Regions from separate parts of the Streptomyces sp. TG1A-8 genome, predicted to be linked through region 2. Evidence: predicted binding sites of a transcription regulator. Region 2 holds the regulator's gene; each other region holds the start of a gene.
What was found. Region 2 encodes HrcA, which represses chaperone genes, less so after heat shock. Its sites were predicted from a motif close to TTNGCACTCNGNNNNNCNGAGTGCNAA; they were not measured.

Region 1: the regulator HrcA is predicted to act here: its motif matches at 2,755-2,781, upstream of groL (chaperonin GroEL).
Region 3: the regulator HrcA is predicted to act here: its motif matches at 3,944-3,970, upstream of groES (co-chaperone GroES).

The regions. Positions count from the first base shown of each region.
Region 1 covers NZ_JASTLB010000001.1:4,030,798-4,038,468, forward strand. The annotation lists gene QQY24_RS17645 (glucosyl-3-phosphoglycerate synthase) at 1-60, opposite strand, end outside; SAM riboswitch class I at 227-370, shown strand; gene thrC (threonine synthase) at 388-1,671, shown strand; gene QQY24_RS17655 (MoaD/ThiS family protein) at 1,668-1,943, shown strand; gene QQY24_RS17660 (cold-shock protein) at 2,395-2,598, shown strand; gene groL (chaperonin GroEL) at 2,944-4,566, shown strand; gene QQY24_RS17670 (NADH:flavin oxidoreductase) at 4,774-5,898, shown strand; gene QQY24_RS17675 (hypothetical protein) at 5,983-6,552, opposite strand; gene murQ (N-acetylmuramic acid 6-phosphate etherase) at 6,697-7,626, opposite strand.
Region 2 covers NZ_JASTLB010000001.1:4,808,364-4,816,034, reverse strand. The annotation lists gene QQY24_RS21070 (nitronate monooxygenase) at 1-786, opposite strand, end outside; gene dnaJ (molecular chaperone DnaJ) at 895-2,031, opposite strand; gene hrcA (heat-inducible transcriptional repressor HrcA) at 2,032-3,048, opposite strand; gene QQY24_RS21055 (MBL fold metallo-hydrolase) at 3,218-3,940, shown strand; gene QQY24_RS21050 (DUF3097 domain-containing protein) at 3,975-4,778, shown strand; gene hemW (radical SAM family heme chaperone HemW) at 4,887-6,119, opposite strand; gene QQY24_RS21040 (SpoIIE family protein phosphatase) at 6,147-7,671, opposite strand, start outside.
Region 3 covers NZ_JASTLB010000001.1:2,918,483-2,926,153, forward strand. The annotation lists gene QQY24_RS12360 (MOSC domain-containing protein) at 29-697, shown strand; gene QQY24_RS12365 (SDR family oxidoreductase) at 774-1,547, shown strand; gene groL (chaperonin GroEL) at 1,742-3,367, opposite strand; gene groES (co-chaperone GroES) at 3,489-3,797, opposite strand; gene QQY24_RS12380 (polysaccharide deacetylase family protein) at 4,214-5,062, opposite strand; gene QQY24_RS12385 (polysaccharide deacetylase family protein) at 5,059-6,000, opposite strand; gene QQY24_RS12390 (class I SAM-dependent methyltransferase) at 6,091-7,257, shown strand; partial or broken gene QQY24_RS12395 (RNA polymerase subunit sigma-24) at 7,300-7,596, opposite strand; gene QQY24_RS12400 (LCP family protein) at 7,613-7,671, opposite strand, start outside.

The sequences.
Region 1 (7,671 bases), 780 kb from region 2:
CGGGCGGTCGGCCACGGACCAGGAGCGGGTGGCCAGCCAGCGCTCGACTTCTTGCAGCACGGTCTGCGGCTCCTCACTGTCATGATCACGTGGCCCCCCGCGGGGGCCGTGTGATCCATCTCGCGGTTCGGACGACTATCTCAACTCTCCTGGCCTTCGGTTACAGTCTTGGACAACGCCGGTGACCATCGCATGTCGGGGGGCACGGGCGTTCACAACCACATACAGCTCATCCAGAGGGGCAGAGGGACACGGCCCGGTGAAGCCCCGGCAACCCTCCGGTCGGTACTCGTCTTCTGAAGCGAGGCTCCCGGCTCGGGAAGGTGCCAATTCCGTCTCGCGGCGAGGTGCGTCGCGAGGAAGATGAGGAGAAAGGGCCTCGCCTCCATGGCTGTGCAGACCGTTGCAAGCACCAGCACCACCACCGTCGACCTCGGCCCCGCCGCCGCCCTGAGCTGCCGCGAGTGCGGCCACCGGGTGCCGCTCGGCCCGGTGTTCGCCTGCGAGGAGTGTTTCGGCCCGCTGGAGATCGCCTACGACTTCTCCGCCTACGACGCCGAAGGGCTGCGCGCGCGCATCGAGGCGGGCCCCGCGAACATCTGGCGGTACGCGCCGCTGCTGCCGGTCCCGGCCGACGTGGCCGACAGGCCGAACATCAACCCCGGCTGGACCAAGCTCGTCAAGGCCGACAACCTCGCCCGCGAGCTGGGCGTGACCGGCGGGCTGTACGTGAAGGACGACTCCGGCAACCCGACGCACTCCTTCAAGGACCGGGTCGTCGCCCAGGCCCTGGAGGCCGCGCGCGCCTTCGGCTTCACCACCCTGTCCTGCTCCTCGACCGGCAACCTGGCCGGCGCGGTCGGTGCCGCCGCCGCCCGGGCCGGCCTGCGTTCCTGCGTGTTCATCCCGCACGACCTGGAGCAGGGCAAGGTCGTCATGGCCGCCGTCTACGGCGGCGAGCTGGTCGGCATCGAGGGCAACTACGACGACGTGAACCGCTTCTGCTCCGAGCTGATCGGCGACCCGGCCGGCGAGGGCTGGGGCTTCGTCAACGTCAACCTGCGGCCGTACTACGCGGAGGGGTCCAAGACCCTGGCGTACGAGATCTGCGAGCAGCTCGGCTGGCGGCTGCCGGACCAGATCGTCGTCCCGATCGCCTCCGGCTCCCAGCTCACGAAGATCGACAAGGGTCTGCGGGAGCTGGTCGGGCTGGGACTGGTCGAGGACCGGCCGTACAGGATCTTCGGGGCGCAGGCCGAGGGCTGCTCGCCGGTGTCGGCGGCCTTCAAGGCCGGGCACGACGTGGTCCGCCCGCAGAAGCCGGACACCATCGCCAAGTCCCTCGCCATCGGCAACCCGGCCGACGGGCCGTACGTGCTGGACATCGCGCGCCGCACGGGCGGCGCGGTGGAGGACGTGACGGACGGGCAGATCGTCGACGCGATCAAGCTGCTCGCCCGCACCGAGGGCATCTTCGCCGAGACGGCCGGCGGCGTGACCGTGGGCGTGACCCGCAAGCTGATCGAGGACGGCGTGCTGGACCCGTCGCTCACCACGGTCGTCCTCAACACCGGTGACGGCCTCAAGACCCTCGACGCGGTGGCCGGCACCGGCCTCACCGCCACCATCCGCCCGAACCTGGACTCCTTCCGAGAGGCTGGCCTCGCATGAGCGTGACCGTTCGCATCCCCACCATCCTGCGCACCTACACCGGTGGCCGGGCCGAGGTCACCGCCGACGGCGCGACCCTGGCGGAGGTCATCGAGGACCTGGAGAAGAACCACACCGGCATCGCCGCCCGGGTGCTGGACGACCAGGGCAAGCTGCGCCGTTTCGTCAACGTCTACGTCAACGACGACGACGTGCGCTTCGAGCAGGGCCTGCGGACCGCCACCCCCGACGGCGCCGGCGTCTCCATCATTCCGGCCGTCGCCGGCGGCTGACCGGCTGACCGAATGACCGATCATTACCTTCGGTAACTCCGATTACCGGCCGTTCTGCCGACCGCCCCCTCCGGGAGAGAAACGGAGGGGGCAATTTTATGGGATTGAAGACGGTAGAATCGGGGAACGCGGTCTCGGACCGTCTGCCGGGAGCCTCGGAAACATGCCGCGCGCCCCGATGGGGAGTGGTCAATATGTGTGGGTTTTACGCGGCCTTTGTGGCTTTTCTGTAGCCCGACTTGCCCTGAATTCACCGGAATTTGCGCCACATTCCGGACCGGACTCTTCAAGAATTCTCGTCCGACTGACCTGTTGCGGAGGGCAGTTGGACAGATACATTCAGCCGCGGTCGACGCGTTCCGGCGCACGCCCCCGAACCTTGGGGGGCGAGGTCTGACCCGGGTTCGCGAAGTGCGGATCTGTGCAAGGGCCAGTAATAGGGGAGTTGGGCATGGCTCAGGGCACCGTCAAGTGGTTCAACGCGGAGAAGGGCTACGGCTTCATCGCGGTCGACGGTGGTGCGGACGTCTTCGTCCATTACAGCGCCATTCAGATGGACGGCTACCGCACCCTGGAAGAGGGCCAGCGGGTCGAGTTCGAGATCTCGCAGGGTCAGAAGGGCCCGCAGGCCGACATGGTTCGCGTCACCGCCTGAACGTTCTGCACGGTCCGAAGGGCCCGCACCCCGCACCGGGGCGCGGGCCCTTCGGACTGCCCCGGCGGGGCCGGTCCGCGGCGGGGACCGGCCGCCGGCGCGCGCGTCCACGCGCCGCCGGGCGCCGCCTCCATCGGGTCCGCCGCGCGGGCACACCTTGCACTCGGGCATGCCGAGTGCTAATCATTGCGTTAGCACTCTGAAGGTGAGAGTGACAGCGAAGGACCGGGTCGGTGAGGCCCGCAGGCCGGGTGGGGCAAGGAACCACGAGGCCGGCGAGCCGTCCGTCGCGGGCGCGGGCGCGGTCCGAAGGAATCACCCCCAGTCCTGGAGGGACCACTTCACATGGCCAAGATCATCGCGTTCGACGAGGAGGCGCGGCGCGGCCTCGAGCGCGGCATGAACCAGCTCGCGGACGCCGTGAAGGTGACGCTCGGCCCCAAGGGCCGCAACGTCGTCCTCGAGAAGAAGTGGGGCGCCCCCACGATCACCAACGATGGTGTCTCCATCGCCAAGGAGATCGAACTCGAGGACCCGTACGAGAAGATCGGCGCCGAGCTGGTCAAGGAAGTCGCCAAGAAGACGGACGACGTCGCCGGCGACGGTACGACCACCGCGACCGTGCTCGCCCAGGCCCTGGTCAAGGAGGGCCTGCGCAACGTCGCCGCCGGTGCCAACCCGATGGCTCTGAAGCGCGGTATCGAGAAGGCCGTCGAGGCCGTCTCCGCCGCCCTGCTGGAGCAGGCGAAGGACGTCGAGACCAAGGAGCAGATCGCCTCCACCGCGTCCATCTCCGCCGCCGACACCCAGATCGGCGAGCTGATCGCCGAGGCCATGGACAAGGTCGGCAAGGAAGGCGTCATCACCGTCGAGGAGTCCAACACCTTCGGTCTGGAGCTGGAGCTCACCGAGGGCATGCGCTTCGACAAGGGCTACATCTCCGCCTACTTCGCGACCGACATGGAGCGCATGGAGGCGGTGCTGGAGGACCCGTACATCCTCATCGCCAACTCCAAGATCTCCTCGGTCAAGGACCTGCTCCCGCTGCTGGAGAAGGTCATGCAGTCGGGCAAGCCGCTGCTGATCATCGCCGAGGACGTCGAGGGCGAGGCCCTGTCGACCCTGGTCGTCAACAAGATCCGCGGCACCTTCAAGTCCGTCGCCGTCAAGGCCCCGGGCTTCGGCGACCGCCGCAAGGCCATGCTCGGCGACATCGCCATCCTCACGGGCGGCGAGGTCATCTCCGAGGAGGTCGGCCTCAAGCTGGAGAACGCGACCCTGGACCTCCTGGGCCGCGCCCGCAAGGTCGTCATCACCAAGGACGAGACCACCATCGTCGACGGTGCCGGCTCCTCCGAGCAGGTCAACGGCCGCGTCAACCAGATCCGCGCCGAGATCGAGAACAGCGACTCCGACTACGACCGCGAGAAGCTGCAGGAGCGCCTGGCCAAGCTCGCCGGCGGTGTCGCGGTCATCAAGGCCGGTGCCGCCACCGAGGTGGAGCTCAAGGAGCGCAAGCACCGCATCGAGGACGCCGTCCGCAACGCCAAGGCGGCCGTCGAGGAGGGCATCGTCGCCGGTGGTGGCGTGGCCCTGCTGCAGGCCTCCCAGGTCTTCGAGAAGCTGGAGCTCGAGGGTGACGAGGCGACCGGCGCCAACGCCGTGCGCATCGCGCTGGAGGCCCCGCTGAAGCAGATCGCCGTCAACGCCGGCCTCGAGGGCGGTGTCGTGGTGGAGAAGGTGCGCAACCTGACCCCGGGCCACGGCCTGAACGCCGCGACCGGCGACTACGTCGACCTGGTCGCCGAGGGCATCATCGACCCGGCGAAGGTGACCCGTTCCGCGCTGCAGAACGCCGCCTCCATCGCCGCGCTGTTCCTCACCACCGAGGCCGTCATCGCCGACAAGCCGGAGAAGGCCGCCGCGCCGGCCGGCGGCGGCATGCCGGGCGGTGACATGGACTTCTGATCCGCACGGATCGGCCTGTCCCTGCCGAGGGCGGCACCCCCTGTTCCTGACGGGGGGTGCCGCCCTCGGGCGTGTCCGGGATCACAGGGTGGCGCGCCGAGGGCGCGGAATGTGCCGCACGGGGCGTGCGGTTCACTTGAGGAAGTGCACCAATGCGTGTGCACATACCCACTGGTCAACTCGATTCCACTCACGAGGAGCCCCCACGTGACCACCACCCAGCCCGCCGCCTCCCGCGCGGCCCGGATCCTCTCCCGTCCGATCACGTTGGGCGGTCTCACCGTCCCGAACCGGATCGTGATGGCGCCGATGACCCGCATGTTCTCCCCCGGCGGCGTCCCCGGCGAGGACGTGGTGTCGTACTACGCCCGCCGTGCCGGTGCCGGGGTCGGACTGATCGTCACCGAGGGCACGTACGTGGGCCACGAGTCGGCGGGCCAGAGTGACCGGGTGCCGCGCTTCCACGGTGAGGAGCAGCTGGCCGGCTGGGCGAAGGTCGCCGGGGCGGTGCACGCGGCGGGCGGCACGATCGTGCCCCAGCTGTGGCACGTCGGCATGGTCCGCAAGCAGGGCCAGGCGCCCTTCCCGGACGCCCCCGCCGTCGGCCCCTCCGGGCTGCGCATCGACGGCACCGAGGACGGCCGGGCGATGACCCGGGCCGACCTGGACGCCGTCATCGGCGCCTTCGCCGAGGCCGCCGCCGACGCCGAGCGCATCGGCTTCGACGGCGTGGAGATCCACGGCGCCCACGGCTACCTCCTCGACCAGTTCCTGTGGGCCGGCACCAACCGCCGCACCGACGCCTACGGCGGCGACGCGGTGGCCCGGACGAAGTTCTCGGCGGAGGTCGTGGCCGCCGTCCGGGAGGCGGTGTCGCCCGACTTCCCGGTGATCTTCCGCTACTCGCAGTGGAAGCAGGAGGCCTACGACGCACGCCTCGCCGAGACGCCCGAGGAGCTGGAGGCGATCCTGACCCCGCTGGCCGCCGCCGGTGTCGACGTCTTCCACGCCTCCACGCGCCGCTACTGGCTCCCCGAGTTCGACGGCTCCGACCTCAACCTCGCGGGCTGGACGAAGAAGCTCACCGGCAAGCAGGTCATCAGCGTCGGCTCGGTCGGCCTGGACGGCGACTTCATCAACGCCTTCCAGGGCGAGGGCTCCCCGGTCAAGGGCATCGACAACCTCCTGGACCGCCTGGAGGCCGACGAGTTCGACATGGTCGCCGTCGGCCGCGCCCTGCTGCAGGACCCCGAGTGGGCGGCGAAGGTCCTCGCCGACCGCTTCGACGAGCTGAAGCCGTACGACGCGGCGGCCCTGAAGACGCTCGTCTGACACGGCGTCCGGCCCCGGCCCCGGCCGGGGACCTTTCGGGGACCTTCCGGGGCCGTGTTCCGGCCGGGGCCCCGGCCCGCCGGCCTACGGGTTGCCCATGGGCTCGATGTCGACGCGGACCGGCGTCCCCCAGATCCGCAGCACCTCGTAGTCGGTGAACTCGTGCACCAGCCGGTAGGCCATCGCCGGCCGGGACCCGCGCCGTGCCGCCGCGAGGTAGGCCTCGGCCTCGCGGCGGTCCCGTCTCGGGGTGCCGCACAACTGCCACTCCCGGCCGTTCCACGCCTCCGGCAGCCAGCGCTGCTGGGGCTGGGGCCGGTCGCCGCGGACGCCGTACCGGGAGGGCGCGGTGGCGGGGGCCCCCGTTCCCTGCGGGCGGCCCTGGAACTCCGCCCGCCGGGCGGCCCGCCGTCGGGTCTCGCACAGCAGGCACAGGTCCGGGGCGCTGTCGTCGACGGGCCCGTACGGGTGCTCCGGGCAGCGGGTGCTGGGCGCACCGGCGGCGACGCCCTCCTCCAGCAGGTCGAGCGCCCGCTTCAGGTCGGCCCTGACCTCGTGCAGCCGGGCATCGGGCGTGTCGGCGCCCAGGGCATCCCCGTGCTCCCCAAGGAGCCGCAGGGCCCGCCCGAGCGCGGTGAGCTGGGCATGGTTCATGTCGGTCGGCGCATTCCTTCGGCTCGTCCGGGTCCGCGTGCACGTCGCCGCCCGGCGGGGCGGCAGTCCGACGGTACCCCGGACCCCGCTGTTCCCGGCCACCCCCGCCCCGGCGGCGACCGGCGCGGCCGCCGCGCGTGCGGGTCAGGCGTCCGCGACCGCCAGCGCCTCGCGCAGGTGGCCGCCGGACGCCTCCAGGAGGCGGGCGGCGGTGGGGCCGTCGACGTCGGCCAGGATGGCCAGGATCGCGTGCTTCACCTCGCCGCCCGACGCGGTCAGGGCCCGCTCGATCTCCTCGTCGCCCGCCCCGGTCGCCAGGGAGACGATCCGGCGCGAGCGGGCGCGGAGCTTGTCGTTGGAGGCGCGGACGTCGACCATCAGGTTCCCGTACGTCTTGCCGAGCCGGATCATCGTGATCGTCGACAGCATGTTCAGCACCAGCTTCTGCGCCGTGCCCGCCTTCAGGCGGGTGGAGCCGGTGAGCAGTTCGGGGCCGGTGACCACCTCGATGCCGTGCTCGGCGGCGGCGGCGAGCGGGCTGTGCGCGTTGCAGGCGAGCCCGACGGTCAGCGCGCCGAGGGCGCGGGCGTGCTCGACGGCGCCGACGGCGTAGGGGGTGCGGCCGGAGGCGGAGACGCCGACGACGCTGTCGTCCGCCGTGAGCTTCAGCGCGTCGAGGTCCGCGCGGGCCAGCTCGGGGGAGTCCTCGGCCCCCTCCACGGAGGTGACCATCGCCTCGGCGCCGCCCGCGATCAGGCCGACGACCTGGCCGGGGCCGGTGTTGAAGGTGGGCGGGCACTCGGAGGCGTCCAGCACGCCGAGCCGGCCGGCGGTGCCCGCGCCGGCGTACACCAGCCGCCCGCCGCCGGCCATGCGCGCGGCGACGGCGTCGACGGCGGCGGCGATCTGCGGCAGCCGCGCGGCGACGGCGGCGGGCACGCCGGTGTCCTCGCCGTTCATCAGGCGGGCGATGTCGAGGGTGGGCAACCGGTCGATCTCGGCGAGTTCGGGCCGGAAGGCCTCGGTGGTCAGGGAGGCGAGTTCGGCTTGCAGGCCGGGGGTGTGGGAGGTCATCGACAACGGCTCCAGCGGCTCTTTCCGGTAAGGGTCCTGCGGTGC
Region 2 (7,671 bases):
CGTGAACAGGGGGTTGGTCAGGGCCTGTTTGTACAGGGCGGCGGCGCCCGACTCGGGGGTGGCGAGGAAGGCCGTGCCCAGTTGGGCGGCGCAGGCCCCGGCGGCCAGCGCCGCGGCGACCTGCCCGCCGCGCATGATGCCGCCGGCCGCGACCACGGGGAGGGCCACCGCCTCCCGGACCTGCGCGATCAGCGACAGCAGGCCGATGCCGGCGCGGTCGTTCTCCGGGGTGTCGCGGTGGGTGCCCTGGTGGCCGCCGGCCTCGACGCCCTGCGCGATCACCGCGTCGGCCCCGGCCCGCTCCACCGCGCGGGCCTCCTCGGCGGTGGTGGCGGTGACCAGGGTGAGGGTCCCGGCGCGGCGCAGCGCGTCCAGGACGTCCGGGTCCGGGACGCCGAAGTGGAAGGAGACCACGGGCACCGGGTCGTCCAGCAGGACGGCGAGCTTGGCGTCGTAGCCGTCGTCCCGGCCGCTGTCGGGGTCGCCCAGCTCGGTCTCGTACCAGGCGGCCTCGCCGGCCAGCTGGTGGGCGTAGACCTCGACGGCGCCGGACTCGGCGTGGTCCCGCTGGGGCACGAACACGTTCACGCCGAAGGGGCGGCCGGTGAGCCCCCGCAGCTGCTTGATCTCCCGGTACATGCCGTCGGCGGTCTTGTACCCGGCGGCGAGGAACCCGAGCCCCCCGGCCTCGCAGACGGCGGCGGCGAGCTGCGGGACGGAGACTCCGCCCGCCATGGGGGCCTGCACGATCGGGTGGGGCAGGAGATCGGTCAGCGCGGAGGACATGCCCGCATGGTGTCACGTCCTTCGGACGGGGCCGAATCCGGGCGTCCCCGGCGGGAGCCGGGGACGCCCGGACGCCGGCGGGGACGCGTCCGCGCCGCCCGGCCGGCGTCACCGTCCGTTGAACGCGTCCTTCAGCCGGGAGAACAGTCCCTGCTGACCCGGCTGGAACTGCCCCTGGGGCCGCTCCTCGCCGCGGAGCTTGGCCAGCTCGCGCAGGAGGCGCTCCTGCTCGGGGTCCAGCTTGGTCGGGGTCGTCACCTCGACGTGGACGATCAGGTCGCCCCGGCCGCCGCCGCGCAGGTGCGTGACGCCCCGGTCGTGCAGCGGGATCGACTGGCCGGACTGGGTGCCGGGCCGGATGTCGACCTCCTCCATGCCGTCCAGGGTCTCCAGCGGCACCTTGGTGCCGAGGGCCGCCGCGGTCATCGGGAGGGTGACCGTGCAGTGCAGGTCGTCGCCGCGCCGCTGGAAGGTGGGGTGCGGCAGCTCGTGGATCTCGACGTACAGGTCACCGGCCGGACCGCCGCCGGGTCCGACCTCGCCCTCGCCGGCCAGCTGGATCCGGGTGCCGTTGTCGACGCCGGCCGGGATCTTCACCGTCAGCGTGCGCCGCGAGCGGACCCGGCCGTCGCCCGCGCACTCGGGGCACGGCGTGGGCACGACGGTGCCGAAGCCCTGGCACTGGGGGCAGGGCCGGGAGGTCATGACCTGGCCCAGGAAGGACCGGGTCACCTGGGAGACCTCACCGCGTCCCCGGCACATGTCGCACGTCTGCGCCGAGGTGCCCGGCGCCGCGCCCTCGCCGTTGCAGGTGGCGCAGACGACGGCGGTGTCGACCTGGATGTCCTTGGTGGTCCCGAAGGCCGCCTCGTCCAGCTCGATCTCGATCCGGATCATCGCGTCCTGGCCGCGCCGGGTGCGCGAGCGCGGGCCGCGCTGCGACGCCGTGCCGAAGAACGCGTCCATGATGTCGGAGAAGTTGCCGAAGCCGCCGGCCCCGAAGCCGCCCGCGCCGGCACCGCCCGACGGGGAGAGCGGGTCGCCGCCGAGGTCGTAGACCTGCTTCTTCTGCGGGTCCGACAGCACCTCGTAGGCGGCGTTGATCTCCTTGAACCGCTCCTGGGTCTTCGGGTCCGGGTTGACGTCCGGGTGCAGCTCGCGCGCGAGCCTGCGGAACGCCTTCTTGATCTCATCCTGCGACGCGTCGCGGCGCACGCCGAGAACGGCGTAGTAGTCCGTGGCCACCTACGACTCCGCCAGGATCTGTCCGACGTACCGTGCCACTGCGCGTACCGCTCCCATCGTTCCCGGGTAGTCCATGCGGGTCGGTCCGACCACGCCGAGCTTGGCAACCGCCTCGCCGCCCGAACCGTAGCCGACCGACACGACGGACGTGGAGTTGAGTCCTTCATGGGCGTTCTCGTGCCCGATACGCACCGTCACGCCCGGATCCTTCGCCTCGCCGAGGAGCTTGAGGAGCACGACCTGCTCCTCCAGCGCCTCCAGGACGGGCCGGATCGTCAGGGGGAAGTCGTGCCCGAAGCGGGTGAGATTGGCGGTGCCGCCGATCATCAGCCGCTCCTCGTTCTCCTCGATCAGTGTCTCCAGCAGCGTGGAGAGCACCGTGGAGACCGTACCGCGGTCCTCGGCCTCGAAGGCCTCGGGCAGGTCCTCGACCAGTCGCGGCACGTCGGAGAAACGGCGGCCCGCGACCCGGCTGTTGAGCCGGGCCCTGAGGTCCGCGAGCGACGCCTCGCCGAACGGCGCCGGGCAGTCGACCATCCGCTGCTCGACCCGGCCGGTGTCCGTGATCAGGACGAGCATCACGCGCGCGGGGGCGAGCGAGAGCAGCTCCACGTGCCGCACGGTCGAGCGGGTCAGGGACGGGTACTGCACGACGGCGACCTGCCGGGTGAGCTGCGCGAGCAGCCGCACCGTGCGCGCCACGACGTCGTCGAGGTCGACGGCGCCCTCCAGGAAGTTCTGGATCGCCCGCCGCTCGGGCGCGGTCATCGGCTTGACGCCCGCGAGCTTGTCGACGAACAGCCGGTAGCCCTTGTCGGTGGGGATGCGCCCGGCACTGGTGTGCGGCTGCGCGATGTACCCCTCCTCCTCCAGGGCCGCCATGTCGTTGCGCACGGTCGCCGGGGAGACGCCGAGGTTGTGCCGCTCGGTGAGCGCCTTCGACCCCACCGGCTCCTCGGTGCCGACGTAGTCCTGGACGATGGCGCGCAGCACCTTGAGTCTGCGTTCACTCAGCATGCGCGCACCTCCAGCACGTCGTCCCCGGTCCTTCGCTTCGCCCGCCTGGCACTCTGAGCAGGGGAGTGCCAGCGTTCCCCGGCCCAGTGTACGGCCGTGGGGTACGCCCCCGGCAAGGCCGGTCCCGTGCCGCCGCGCCCCGGCCCGCGCCCACCGCTAGCGTCGCGGTATGACGGTGACTTGGGAAGAGCTGGGGTGGGAACGGCTCGCCGCCGGTGTGGGGCGGTGCCGGCTGCCGGGCTGGGACTGCACCTCGGGGCTGGTCCTGGGGGAGGGCACGGCACTCGTGGTGGACGCCGGGTCGAGCCTCGCCGAGGGCGCGCGGCTGCGGGAGCGGGCGCGGGCGGCGGCGGGCCGCCGTGTGACCCATCTCGCGCTGACCCACCCCCATTTCGACCACGTCTTCGGGGCCGCCGCGTTCCCGGGGGCGGAGGTGTACGCGGCGGTGGGCGCGGACGCGGTCCTCGCGCACGACCGCGAGGAGCTGCGCCTGGACGCGGTCCGCAACGGCCTGCCGGTCGCGGACGCGGACGCGGCGGTGGAGGCGCTGGCCGCGCCCCGCCACCCGGTCTGCGGGGAGTGGACCCTGGACCTCGGCGGCGGCCGGCAGGCGCTGCTGGCCAACGTCGGCCCCGGGCACACCGCCCACGACCTCGCGGTCCTGGTCCCCGGCTCCCCCGAGGTCGTCTTCTGCGGCGACCTGGTGGAGGAGTCCGGGCCGCCGCAGGCGGGCCCCGACGCGGTCCCGTCGCGCTGGCCGGACGCCCTGGACCGGCTGCTCGCGCTCGGCGGCGAGGACGCGCTGTACGTGCCCGGTCACGGAGCGGTGGTCGACGCGGCCTTCGTCCGGCGCCAACGGGACGAGCTGGCAACGCGTTTCGGCGTGTCGTGAGCCCTCCCGCCGGGCTTCTCCTATCGTCATGCGAATGCGCCAGTACTCCGCCGACCTGACACCCGCGTGGAAGAAGCCGAAGCCCGTGCCGGAGGTCCCGGCGGAGCCCGGTCTGGTGGTGGAGGAGGCCGGTACCGGGTTCTGCGGGGCGGTGATCGGCTGCGAGGCGGGCACGGTGACGCTGGAGGACCGCTTCGGCAAGCACCGGGTGTTCCCGCTGGAGCCGCGCGGGTTCCTGCTGGAGGGCCGGCCGGTGACGCTCGTGCGGCCGGCCGCCGGCCCGGCGCGGCCCGCCCGCACGGCCTCCGGCTCGGTCGCCGTACCCGGCGCGCGCGCCCGCGTGGCCCGTGCCGGCCGCATCTACGTCGAGGGCCGGCACGACGCCGAGCTGGTGGAGAAGGTGTGGGGCGACGACCTGCGCGTCGAGGGCGTGGTCGTGGAGTACCTGGAGGGCGTGGACGACCTGCCGGCGATCGTGGCCGAATTCGGCCCGGGCCCGGACGCGCGGCTGGGCGTCCTGGTGGACCACCTGGTGCCGGGCACGAAGGAGTGGCGGATCGCCCGGGCCGTGACGAGCGAGCACGCGCTGGTCGTGGGCCACCCGTACGTCGACGTCTGGGAGGCCGTGAAGCCGTCGTCCCTGGGCATCGCGGCCTGGCCCCGCGTCCCGCACGGCCAAGACTGGAAGACGGGCGTGTGCCGGGCGCTGGGCTGGCCGCAGAACACGGGGGCGGCCTGGCGGGCGATCCTGTCGCGGGTGCGCTCCTACAAGGACCTGGAACCGGAGTTGCTGGGCCGGGTGGAGGAGCTGATCGACTTCGTGACGGCACCCGCGTAGCCGCCACGGCCCGGCGGCGCCCCGCGGACGCGGGCGGGGGCGGGGCGGGGGGCGGCCCCCGCCCGGAGCCACCCCGCCCCGTCACGGCACGCCGCGGCCCGGGGCGTCTCAGTCCACGAGGTCGCGCACCACCGCGTCGGCCAGCAGCCGCCCGCGCAGCGTGAGCACGGCGCGCCCCTCCCCGTACGGCCCGGGCTCCAGCAGGCCCCGCCCCAGCGCCCGCCGGGACGCCGCGCGCCCCTCCTCCTTCAGCAGGGACAGCGGGACGCCCTCGCGCAGCCTCAGCTCCAGCAGGATCCGCTCCACCCGCCGGTCCTCCGCCGACAGCACCTCGCGCCCGGCCCCCGGCGACCGCCCCGCCGCCAGCGCCGCCGCGTAGGCCCCCGGGTGCTTGACGTTCCACCAGCGCACCCCGCCGACGTGGCTGTGCGCCCCCGGCCCCGCGCCCCACCAGTCGGCGCCGCGCCAGTACAGCTCGTTGTGCAGGCAGCGCCCCGCCCCGGAGGTGGCCCAGTTGGACACCTCGTACCAGTCGAAGCCCGCCGCCGACAGCGTCTCCTCGGCGATGAGGTACCGGTCCGCGTGCACGTCGTCGTCGGTCGGCGCCACCTCGCCCCGGCGGATCCGGTGGGCCAGCCGCGTGCCCTCCTCGACGATCAGCGCGTAGGCGCTGACGTGGTCCGGGCCCGCGCCGAGGGCGGCGTCCAGGGAGGCCCGCCAGTCGTCGTCCGACTCGCCGGGGGTGCCGTAGATCAGGTCCAGGTTGACGTGCTCGAAGCCCGCCGCCCGCGCCTGGGCCACGCACTCCTCGGACCGGCCGGGGGTGTGGGTGCGGTCGAGGACCCGCAGCACGTGCTGCCGGGCGCTCTGCATGCCGAAGGAGATCCGGTTGAAGCCGCCCTCGCGCAGCGCGGCGAGGTAGGCCGGGTCGACCGACTCCGGGTTCGCCTCCGTGGTGACCTCCGCGTCCGGCGCCAGGCCGAACTCGTCGCGGACCGCCCCCAGCATCCGTACGAGGTCCCCGGCGGCCAGCAGCGTGGGCGTCCCGCCGCCGACGAAGACCGTGCGGACCGCGCGCGGGTCGTCGCCGAGCACCTTGCGGGCGAGGCGGACCTCGTCGGCCAGGGTGCCGGCGTAGTTGTCCCGGGAGGCGAGCACCCCGCCGGTGCCGCGCAGCTCGGTGGCGGTGTACGTGTTGAAGTCGCAGTAGCCGCAGCGGGTCGCGCAGTACGGGACGTGCAGGTAGAACCCGAGGGGCCGGCCGGCCGCCCCGGCGAGCGCGGAGGCGGGCAGCGCGCCGTCGTCGGGGACGGGCTCGCCGTCGGGGAGTGCGGAAGGCATGTCCTCCATTGTCCCGCACGCCGGCGCTCACTCCGCCTGGAGCACCAGCAGGGCCAGGTCGTCCTCCGGGAGGCCGCCGCCGAAGTCGTGCACCAGGCGCCGGATGCGTTCCGCGACCCGCTCGGCGCTCAGGCCCGCGCAGCCGGACAGGGCCCGGGCGAGCCCGTCGCCGTCGTCGAACTGCCGGGAGCCCGAGCGCCGCTCGGTGACCCCGTCGGTGACGCACAGCAGCGTGTCGCCGGGGCGCAGTTCGATGGTCTCGCTGGTGTAGGTCTCGTCCTCGACCACGCCGAGCAGGGTCTGCGGGCGGGCCGCCGTGCGCACCGCGCCGTCGGGGCCCAGCACCAGCGGCAGGGGGTGGCCGGCGGAGGCGAGGGTGCAGCGGACGCCGTCGTCGTGCGGGGTCAGCTCGCCGTAGAGGAGGGACAGGAAGCGGGTCTGGGGGCCGTCGCCGGGCACCACGGGCCGGCCGCCGGCGGTGATCAGCGCGCGGGCGGCGGCGTCGGCGGCCTCGGTGGCGTCGTCCAGCAGGAGCTGGTTGAGGCGGTCGAGGACGTCGGCGACCCGGTAGCCCTCGCGGGCGAGCAGGCGCAGCCAGGGCCGGGCGAGTCCGATCACGACGGCCGCCTCGGGGCCCTTGCCCTGCACGTCGCCGACGGCGAAGCACCAGCGTCCGTCGCCGGCCGGGAAGAGGTCGTAGAAGTCGCCGCTGGGTCCGCCCTGGTGGCACGGCTCGTGGACGAGCGCGCTGCGCATCCCGGGGATCTCGGCGACCGCGCCGGGCAGCAGGCCGCGCTGCAGGACGGCGCTGATGGTGGCCTGGCGGGCGTACTGGCGGGCCGCGCCGATGGCGAGCGCCACCCGTCGGCCGAGGTCCTCGACCAGGCCGGTGACCTCGTCGGGGAAGCCCGCCTGCCCGCACCGTCCGAGGACGAGCGTGCCCAGCGGTCGGCCGCCCGCGATCAGCCGGTACGACAGCGCCGTGCCGCGGGCGCCGCGCGGGCCGAGCGCGTCACCGGGCCAGGGGTGGCGCTGCGGGCCGCGGGGCAGCCCGTCCCGCGGGCGCGGCGGGTCCTTCTCCAGGGCCCGGCCCAGTTCCTCGACGCGGTCCTCGCTGACGTGCCAGACCCGGGCGGGCGCGCCGCCGTCGCCGGCGCGCGCGGTCGCCTCGTCCTCCAGCCACACCGCGCACCAGTCCGCGAGCCGGGGCACGATCAGCTGGCCGGTGAGGGCGACGACGAGGTTCTCGTCGAGCTGTCCGGCGAGCAGGTCGGAGGCCTCGGCGAGGAAGGACAGCGCGCCCCGGCCGAGCCAGTCCCGGTCGCGTCCGGCGCCCGGCGACCGCGGCGCCAGGACCTCGGCGACCTCCAGGGCGTGGTCCGGGGCGGGTCCGTCCGGGCGGCCATCGGCCGGCAGGCGCGCCCACACCGTCTTGCCGCCGGTGCGGTAGGTGACGCCCCAGGACTCGGCGAGCGTGGCGACCAGGCGCAGGCCGCGCCCGTACTCGGGGATGTCGTGGGGCGCCTCGCCGCCCGAGGAGTCGCGCGGGGCG
Region 3 (7,671 bases), 1.9 Mb from region 2:
TTGGGTCCCGCTCACGTACCGTGCGGGCATGAAGCTTCTCTCGGTCAACCTGGGCCGTCCGCAGCCGGTGCCGTACACCGACCAGCCGCAGGGCCTGACGGGCATCGACAAGCGGCCGGCCGGCGGGCCGGTGCGGGTGGCGGCCCCGGGTCCCAAGGGGACCGGCGGGAGCGGGCTGGCCGGGGACGCGGTGTGCGAGCTGCGCCACCACGGCGGGAACGACCAGGCGGTCTACGCCTTCGCGCGCGAGGACCTCGACGAATGGGAGCGGGAACTGGACCGCCGGCTGGCCAACGGCTGTTTCGGCGAGAACCTGACGACGGACGGTCTGGACGTGTCCGGGGCACTGATCGGCGAACGGTGGCGGATCGGTCCCGACGTGGTGCTGGAGGTGACCTCGGGGCGGCTTCCGTGCCGCACCTTCCAGGGCCATCTGGGCGTAGGCGGCTGGGTCAGGAGGTTCACCCGGAAGGGCGCCACCGGTGCCTACCTGCGGGTGATCGAACCGGGTGAGATCCGGGCGGGCGATCCGATCGAGATCGTGCACCGGCCGGACCACGGGGTGACGGCGGCACTGCAGTTCCGCGCGGTCACCACCGAGCGGGAACTGCTGCCCCGGCTGCTCGCGGCGGGCGAGGCGCTGCACGGCGAGACGCTGGCCGCGGCCCGCGAGTACGTGGCCGGAAAGGAACGCTGAGGGCCGGTCGGGCGGATCCCGTGCGACGGGCGCCGCCAGAACGGGCGCCGCCGGTCCGGGTCACTACCCTTGGGCCATGACAAGGGCTCTGATTACGGGATCGACCACGGGCATCGGTGCCGCGTTCGCACGGCGGCTGGCGGCGGACGGGCATGACCTCGTCCTGGTCGCCCGGGACACCGAGCGGCTGCGCGAGCAGGCGACCGAACTGCACGACCGGCACGGGATCGAGGCGGAGGTGCTGACCGCCGACCTGGCCGGGGACGAGGGCATCGAGGCGGTGGCCGCCCGTCTGGGCGACCGCCGCGATCCGGTCGACCTGCTGGTCAACAACGCCGGCTTCGGCAACCGGGGCCGCTACCTCGAAACGTCTATGTCCGACGAGCTGAGGATGCTGAAGGTGCACTGCGAGGCGGTGCTGCGGCTGACCTCGGCGGCCACCGCGGCGATGCGGGAGCGGGGCCGCGGCGGGGTGGTGAACGTCGCCTCGGTGGCGGCCTTCCTGCCCCGGGGCACCTACGGCGCGTCGAAGGCGTGGGTCGTGCAGTTCACGCAGGGCGCGGCGAAGGACCTGGCCGGCAGCGGAGTGCGGCTGATGGCGCTGTGCCCGGGGTTCGTGCGCACCGAGTTCCACGAGCGCGCCGAGATTGGTACGGACAACATCCCCGGCTGGATGTGGCTGGACGCGGACAAGCTGGTCGCGGCGGCGCTGGCCGACCTCGCGCGCGGCAGAACGGTGTCCGTCCCGGACCCCCGGTACAAGACGCTGATGGGCCTGGCGAAGGTGGCCCCGCGCGGACTGCTCGCCGGGATCGACTCCCGGACGGGCCGCAAGTACGGGCCGCAGTAGCGGACGGGGGCGCCGCGGCAGGAGGAGGACCGGCACCGGACCGGGGGCCGGGGCCGCCGACGGCGGGACGGCCGGGACGCGGTGGCCGGCACGACCGGCCGGGGGCGCCGGACGGGCGGGGAGCGGCGGGCGGACGACGCGAAGGCCCGGCACCCCTCGGCGGGGTGCCGGGCCTTCGTCAGCGGTCCGTCGGCTCAGTGGGAGTGGCCGTGGCTGTGTCCCGCGGCGGCCGGCTCTTCCTCTTCCTTCTTCTCGACGACCAGGGTCTCGGTCGTCAGCAGCAGGGAGGCGATGGAGGCGGCGTTCTCCAGGGCGGAGCGGGTGACCTTGACCGGGTCGATGACACCGGCCTTGATCAGGTCGCCGTACTCGCCGGAGGCGGCGTTGTAGCCGCTGCCCTTCTCCAGGTCCTTGACCTTGGAGACGATGACGTAGCCCTCCAGGCCCGCGTTCTCCGCGATCCAGCGCAGCGGCTCGACCACGGCGTTGCGGACGACGGAGACACCGGTGGCCTCGTCGCCGGTCTTGTCGAGGTTGCCCTCCAGGACCTTGGAGGCGTGCACCAGGGCGGAGCCGCCGCCGGAGACGATGCCCTCCTCGACCGCGGCGCGGGTCGCGGAGATGGCGTCCTCCAGACGGTGCTTCTTCTCCTTCAGCTCCACCTCGGTGGCGGCGCCGACCTTGATCACGCACACGCCGCCGGCCAGCTTCGCGAGGCGCTCCTGGAGCTTCTCGCGGTCCCAGTCGGAGTCGGTGTTCTCGATCTCGGCCTTGATCTGGGCGACGCGGCCCTGCAGGTCCTCGCTCTTGCCGGCACCCTCGACGATCGTGGTGTCGTCCTTGGTGACGGTGACGCGGCGGGCGGAGCCGAGCACGTCGATGCCGACCTGGTCGAGCTTGAGGCCGACCTCCTCGGAGATGACGGTGGCACCGGTGAGGATGGCCATGTCCTGCAGCATCGCCTTGCGGCGGTCGCCGAAGCCGGGGGCCTTCACCGCGACGGCGTTGAAGGTGCCGCGGATCTTGTTGACGACCAGGGTCGACAGGGCCTCGCCCTCGACGTCCTCGGCGATGATCAGCAGCGGCTTGGAGGAGTTGGACTGGATGACCTTCTCCAGCAGCGGCAGCAGGTCCGTGATGGCGGAGATCTTGCCCTGGTGGATCAGGATGTACGGGTCGTCGAGGACGGCCTCCATGCGCTCCTGGTCCGTCACGAAGTACGGCGACAGGTAGCCCTTGTCGAAGGCCATGCCCTCGGTGAAGTCCAGCTCCAGACCGAAGGTGTTGGACTCCTCGACGGTGATGACACCGTCCTTGCCGACCTTGTCCATCGCCTCGGCGATCAGCTCGCCGACCTGCTGGTCCTGGGCGGACAGCGCGGCCACGGCGGCGATGTCGGACTTCTCGTCGATCGGGCGGGCCGAGGCGAGCAGGTCCTCGGAGACGGCCTTGACCGCGGCGTCGATGCCCTTCTTCAGGGCGGCCGGGGAGGCACCGGCGGCGACGTTCTTCAGGCCCTCGCGCACCAGCGCCTGGGCGAGCACGGTGGCGGTGGTGGTGCCGTCACCGGCGATGTCGTTGGTCTTGGTCGCCACCTCCTTCACCAGCTGGGCGCCGAGGTTCTCGTACGGGTCCTCGATCTCGACCTCGCGGGCGATCGTGACGCCGTCGTTGGTGATGGTGGGGGCGCCGAACTTCTTGTCGATGACGACGTTGCGGCCCTTGGGGCCGATCGTCACCTTCACCGTGTCGGCCAGCTTGTTGACGCCGCGCTCGAGGGCGCGACGGGCGTCCTCGTCGAACTTCAGGATCTTCGCCATGACAGCGGGAGCCCTCTCGGGAATCTGTAGGTGAAAAAAGAACTGCGCCCCGGGCGCCCGGCTTTTTGGGTGATGGCGGGGGCCAGGGGCGCAGCTGGAAGCAACTGAGTGCTCGAGGTGGTTACTTCTCGATGATCGCGAGGACGTCGCGAGCCGAGAGGACGAGGTACTCCTCGCCGTTGTACTTCACCTCGGTGCCGCCGTACTTGCTGTAGAGGACGACGTCGCCGACCTTGACGTCGAGCGGAAGGCGGTCGCCGTTCTCGAAACGGCCCGGGCCCACGGCGAGGACGGCGCCCTCCTGGGGCTTCTCCTTCGCGGTGTCCGGGATGACCAGGCCAGAGGCCGTGGTCTGCTCGGCGTCCAGCGGCTGGACCACGATGCGGTCCTCGAGCGGCTTGATGGCAACCTTGGAGCTGGCGGTCGTCACGATCCGACCTCCCCCTTCGGAGATCTCACGGGGTTAACTGTCTGAGGTGGCGACCAGGTCGATCCGTCGTCGCGGGTGCCGGACCTGCCCGTCGCTTTGTTGGCACTCTCCTGGGGGGAGTGCCAGACCTGAGACTATGACCGCGATTAGCACTCGGTCAAGCGGAGTGCCAATGCGCGCGGCGCGTCGGCGGAAATCGGACGTCCGCAACCGGCGGGGACGGTGCCCGCGCCGGACCGCCGCCGCCGGGGGCCGGCCGTCTCCGCAGCCCCCGCTCCGGCCCCGGACGGGCCGCGCCCCCGGCCGCCGGACGGGCCCGGTCGCCACCGGGACCGGACGTCCGGTCCCGGCCGGAGCGCAGGGCCACCCGGCCGGGTGCGCCGCACGCGCCCGGCGGCCGTCCGGCGGCACGGCGCCTACAGGTAGTCCTCCAGGCGCGCCACCGTGAGCCCGGCCCGCTGGAGCATGCGCAGCAGGCGGATCGTGCGGGCCCTCGGGCCGGGGGCCGCGGGCCCGCCGGGGTCCACCAGGACGACGTCGCCGGGGCACAGGTGCCGCGGGCCCCTGGTGTAGGTGAGGCCGGCGCCGGTGAGGGTGGCGCGGTGGAGGACGAGCGCCGACAGGGCGCAGTCTGCGGCGGCGCGCAGGGTGGTGCCGTCGTAGGCGCCGTGGGGCGGGCGCAGGAGGCGGGGGCGGGCGCCCAGGCGGGAGCGCAGGCGGTCCTGCTGGCCGCAGATCTCGGCGCGCTGGCCGGAGTAGGGCAGTGCGGGCAGGGCGGGGTGGTGGAGCGTGCGGTTCTGGAGGCCGGCGCCGGCCGCGCGGAGGCGGGCGAAGCGGCCGTGTCCGGGGCCCGCGGCGCTGCCGGTGAGGAAGAAGCTGACCGGCAGACCGAGTTCGCGGACCATGTCGGCGAAGCGCGGGTCGCGTTCGGCGCCGTCGTCGTAGGTGAGGAAGACGACCCGGTCGGCGGTGGGGACGCGGTCCACGACCCGGGGCAGGGCGGTGTCCGCTGCGGCGCGGCCCGGCCGCGGCCGGGCCGGGTGGCTCGGCGGGGCGGCGAGCGGGGCGGCCAGGCCCCAGCGGCGGTAGGCCCGCTCCGCGTGCGGGCGCGGCGGCCGCACCTCCTCGGCCGCCCTCCTGCCCAGGCGCTCGATGGGGTCCACGGACTGCGCGCAGCCCGTCAGGAGGGCGGTCGAGGCGAGGACGGCGGCCAGGGCGGCCCGCGCTCCCGCGGCACCGCCCCCGGACCGCCCCCGGCGGCTCACAGGTAGTCCTCCAGGCGCGCCACGGCGTAGCCCTCGCGGGTGACCTTGTCCAGGAAGCGGCGCATGTCGTCGACCATCGTGCCGTCCCAGTCGCCGCGTCCGCGGAAGTGGGTGAGCACGATGTCGCCGCGACGCAGCCGCTGGTCGTCCTCGCGGTACTCCCAGTGGTCGACGTAGACCTCCTCGTTCCAGATCGGCGCGTACCGCACGCCGCAGGACTTGGCGGCGCGCAGGGTGTCCTGGTTGTAGTTGCCGTAGGGCGGGCGGAAGACCTCCGGGCGCCTGCCGAACTGCTCCTCCATGACGTCCTGCATCCCGCAGATCTCCCGCCGCTGCTCCTCGTAGGACAGGCCCGGCAGGTACGGGTGGGTCAGGGTGTGGTTGTCGAGGGTGTTGCCGTAGGCCTGCACGGTGCGGAAGTAGGCGTAGTCGTCCTTCACCAGGTAGTCGCTGAGGAAGGCGGTGTACGGAACCTTCAGCTCCCGCATCATCCGCAGGAACCCGGGGTCCTTCTCGGCGCCGTCGTCGATCGTCAGGAAGACGATCTTCTGCTCGGTGGGGACGGTGGTGAAGACCGGCGGCAGCCCCCACTCGTCCTGGTGGTCCACCTCGAACCCGGCGCGGGCGGTGATCCTCGGCTTCCTCGCGGGCGGTGGCGGAGGCGTCAGCGGTGCCCGCTCCAGCCCCCACCGCCTGGCGGCGGCGACCAGGCGGGCGTGCTCGGCGGCGAGGCGGGCGGCGGTGTCCGCGGGCCCGGCGGGGGCGCCCTGCCGGCCGGGGGCGGAGCGGGCGCCGGGGGCCGTGCCGGGAGCGGGGCGGGTACCGGGGTCGGCGCAGCCGGCGGCGAGGGCGGCGAGGGCCAGGGCGGCCGTCCCGCAGCGGAGGACGACCCCACGGACGCGTGCCCGAATTTTGTCATTTTGTACTACAGCTCGCATGGTGCCGGATCCTCGCAGGCCCGCGCCCCGCGGCCGCCCCGACACCGCCGCCGCGGGCGCACCGTCCACCGGCTGGCCCACAATGACCGGGTGAACGACCTCGCTCTGCTCCTCACCCCCGAAGGCCGCGCCCTCCTCGACGAGGTGCGCGGCACCGACCCCGTACGGGAGCTGGCCGTGGCCACCCGGCTGCGCCGCACGCATCCCGCGGAACTGGTGTCGGCCGCGCTCGGCCAGGCCCGGCTGCGGCAGCGGGCGCACGCCAAGTTCGGGGCCGAGGACGCGGAGCGGATGTTCTTCACGCCGAACGGGGTCGAGCAGTCGACGCGCAGGAGCGTGGCGGTGCACCGGGCGGGCCGGCTGCGGGAGCTGGGGGTGACCTCGGTCGCCGACCTGTGCTGCGGCATCGGCGGTGACGCGATCGCGCTGGCGCGGGCCGGGATCCGGGTGCTGGCCGTGGACCGGGACCCGCTGACGGCGGCCGTGGCGCGGGCGAACGTGGCGGCGCTGGGACTCGGCGGGCTGGTCGAGGTGCGGGAGGCGGACGTCACGGAGGTCGACACCGCGGGCTACGACGCCGTCTTCGCCGATCCGGCACGGCGGGGCAGACGGGGCCGGATCTTCGATCCCGAGGCGTACTCACCGCCCCTGTCCTGGGCGGTCGCCGCGGCCCTCCGGGCGCCCCGCGCCGCCCTGAAGGTGGCCCCCGGCATCCCGCACGAGGCCGTCCCCGCCGAGGCCGAGGCCGAGTGGATCTCCGACGGCGGCGACGTGAAGGAGGCGGTGCTGTGGTTCGGGGCCGGAACGCCCGGCGGGGTCCGCGCCACCCTGCTGCCGGGCCCGCGGACGCTGCACGGCCGGAACCTGCCCGACCCCGCGGTGCGCCCGGTCGGGCGGTACCTGTACGAGCCGGACGGCGCCGTGATCCGCGCCCACCTGGTCGCGGAGGTGGCCGAGGAGCTGGACGGCGGACTGGTGGACGCGACCATCGCGTACGTCACGGCCGACGAACTGCGCCCGACGCCGTACGCCGCGGCCTACGAGATCACCGACCGGCTCCCCTTCAACGTCAAGAGGCTCAAGGCCCTGCTGCGGGAGCGGGAGGTCGGCACGCTGACCGTGAAGAAGCGCGGGTCGGCGGTCGAACCGGAGGAACTGCGCAGGAAGATCAGGCCCCAGGGGCCCCACGCGGCCACCGTGTTCCTGACCCGGGTGGCCGGGGCACCCACGATGCTCGTGGGCCGGCCCGCCCGGTAGGGGTCCGCGGGGGATCCGCCGGGCCGGCGCGGAAGGCGCCGCTCAGGCCGGTGCCCCGGCGGCCCGGCACCGCAGCAGCCGGCGTTCGCGTGCGTTGCGGGCCGGTCCGGCCGCCCGGGTGAACCCGGCGCGGGCCTCGGCCGTGCGGCCGAGGCGGGCGAGCAGGTCGCCGCGGACGCTGGGCAGCAGGCGGTAGCCGCGCAGGACCGGTTCGGCGGCGAGGGCGTCGACGAGGGCGAGCGCCGGGCCGGGCCCGTCGGCCATCGAGACGGCGACGGCCCGGTTCAACCCGACCACCGGGGACGGGGCGCGGGCCGCGAGCAGCGCGTACAGGGTGGCGGTGGTCCGCGGCCGCTCAGCGCAGGGAAGCCCACAGCGCGGCGGCCTGGGGTTCCCGCGCCACCACCCGGTTGG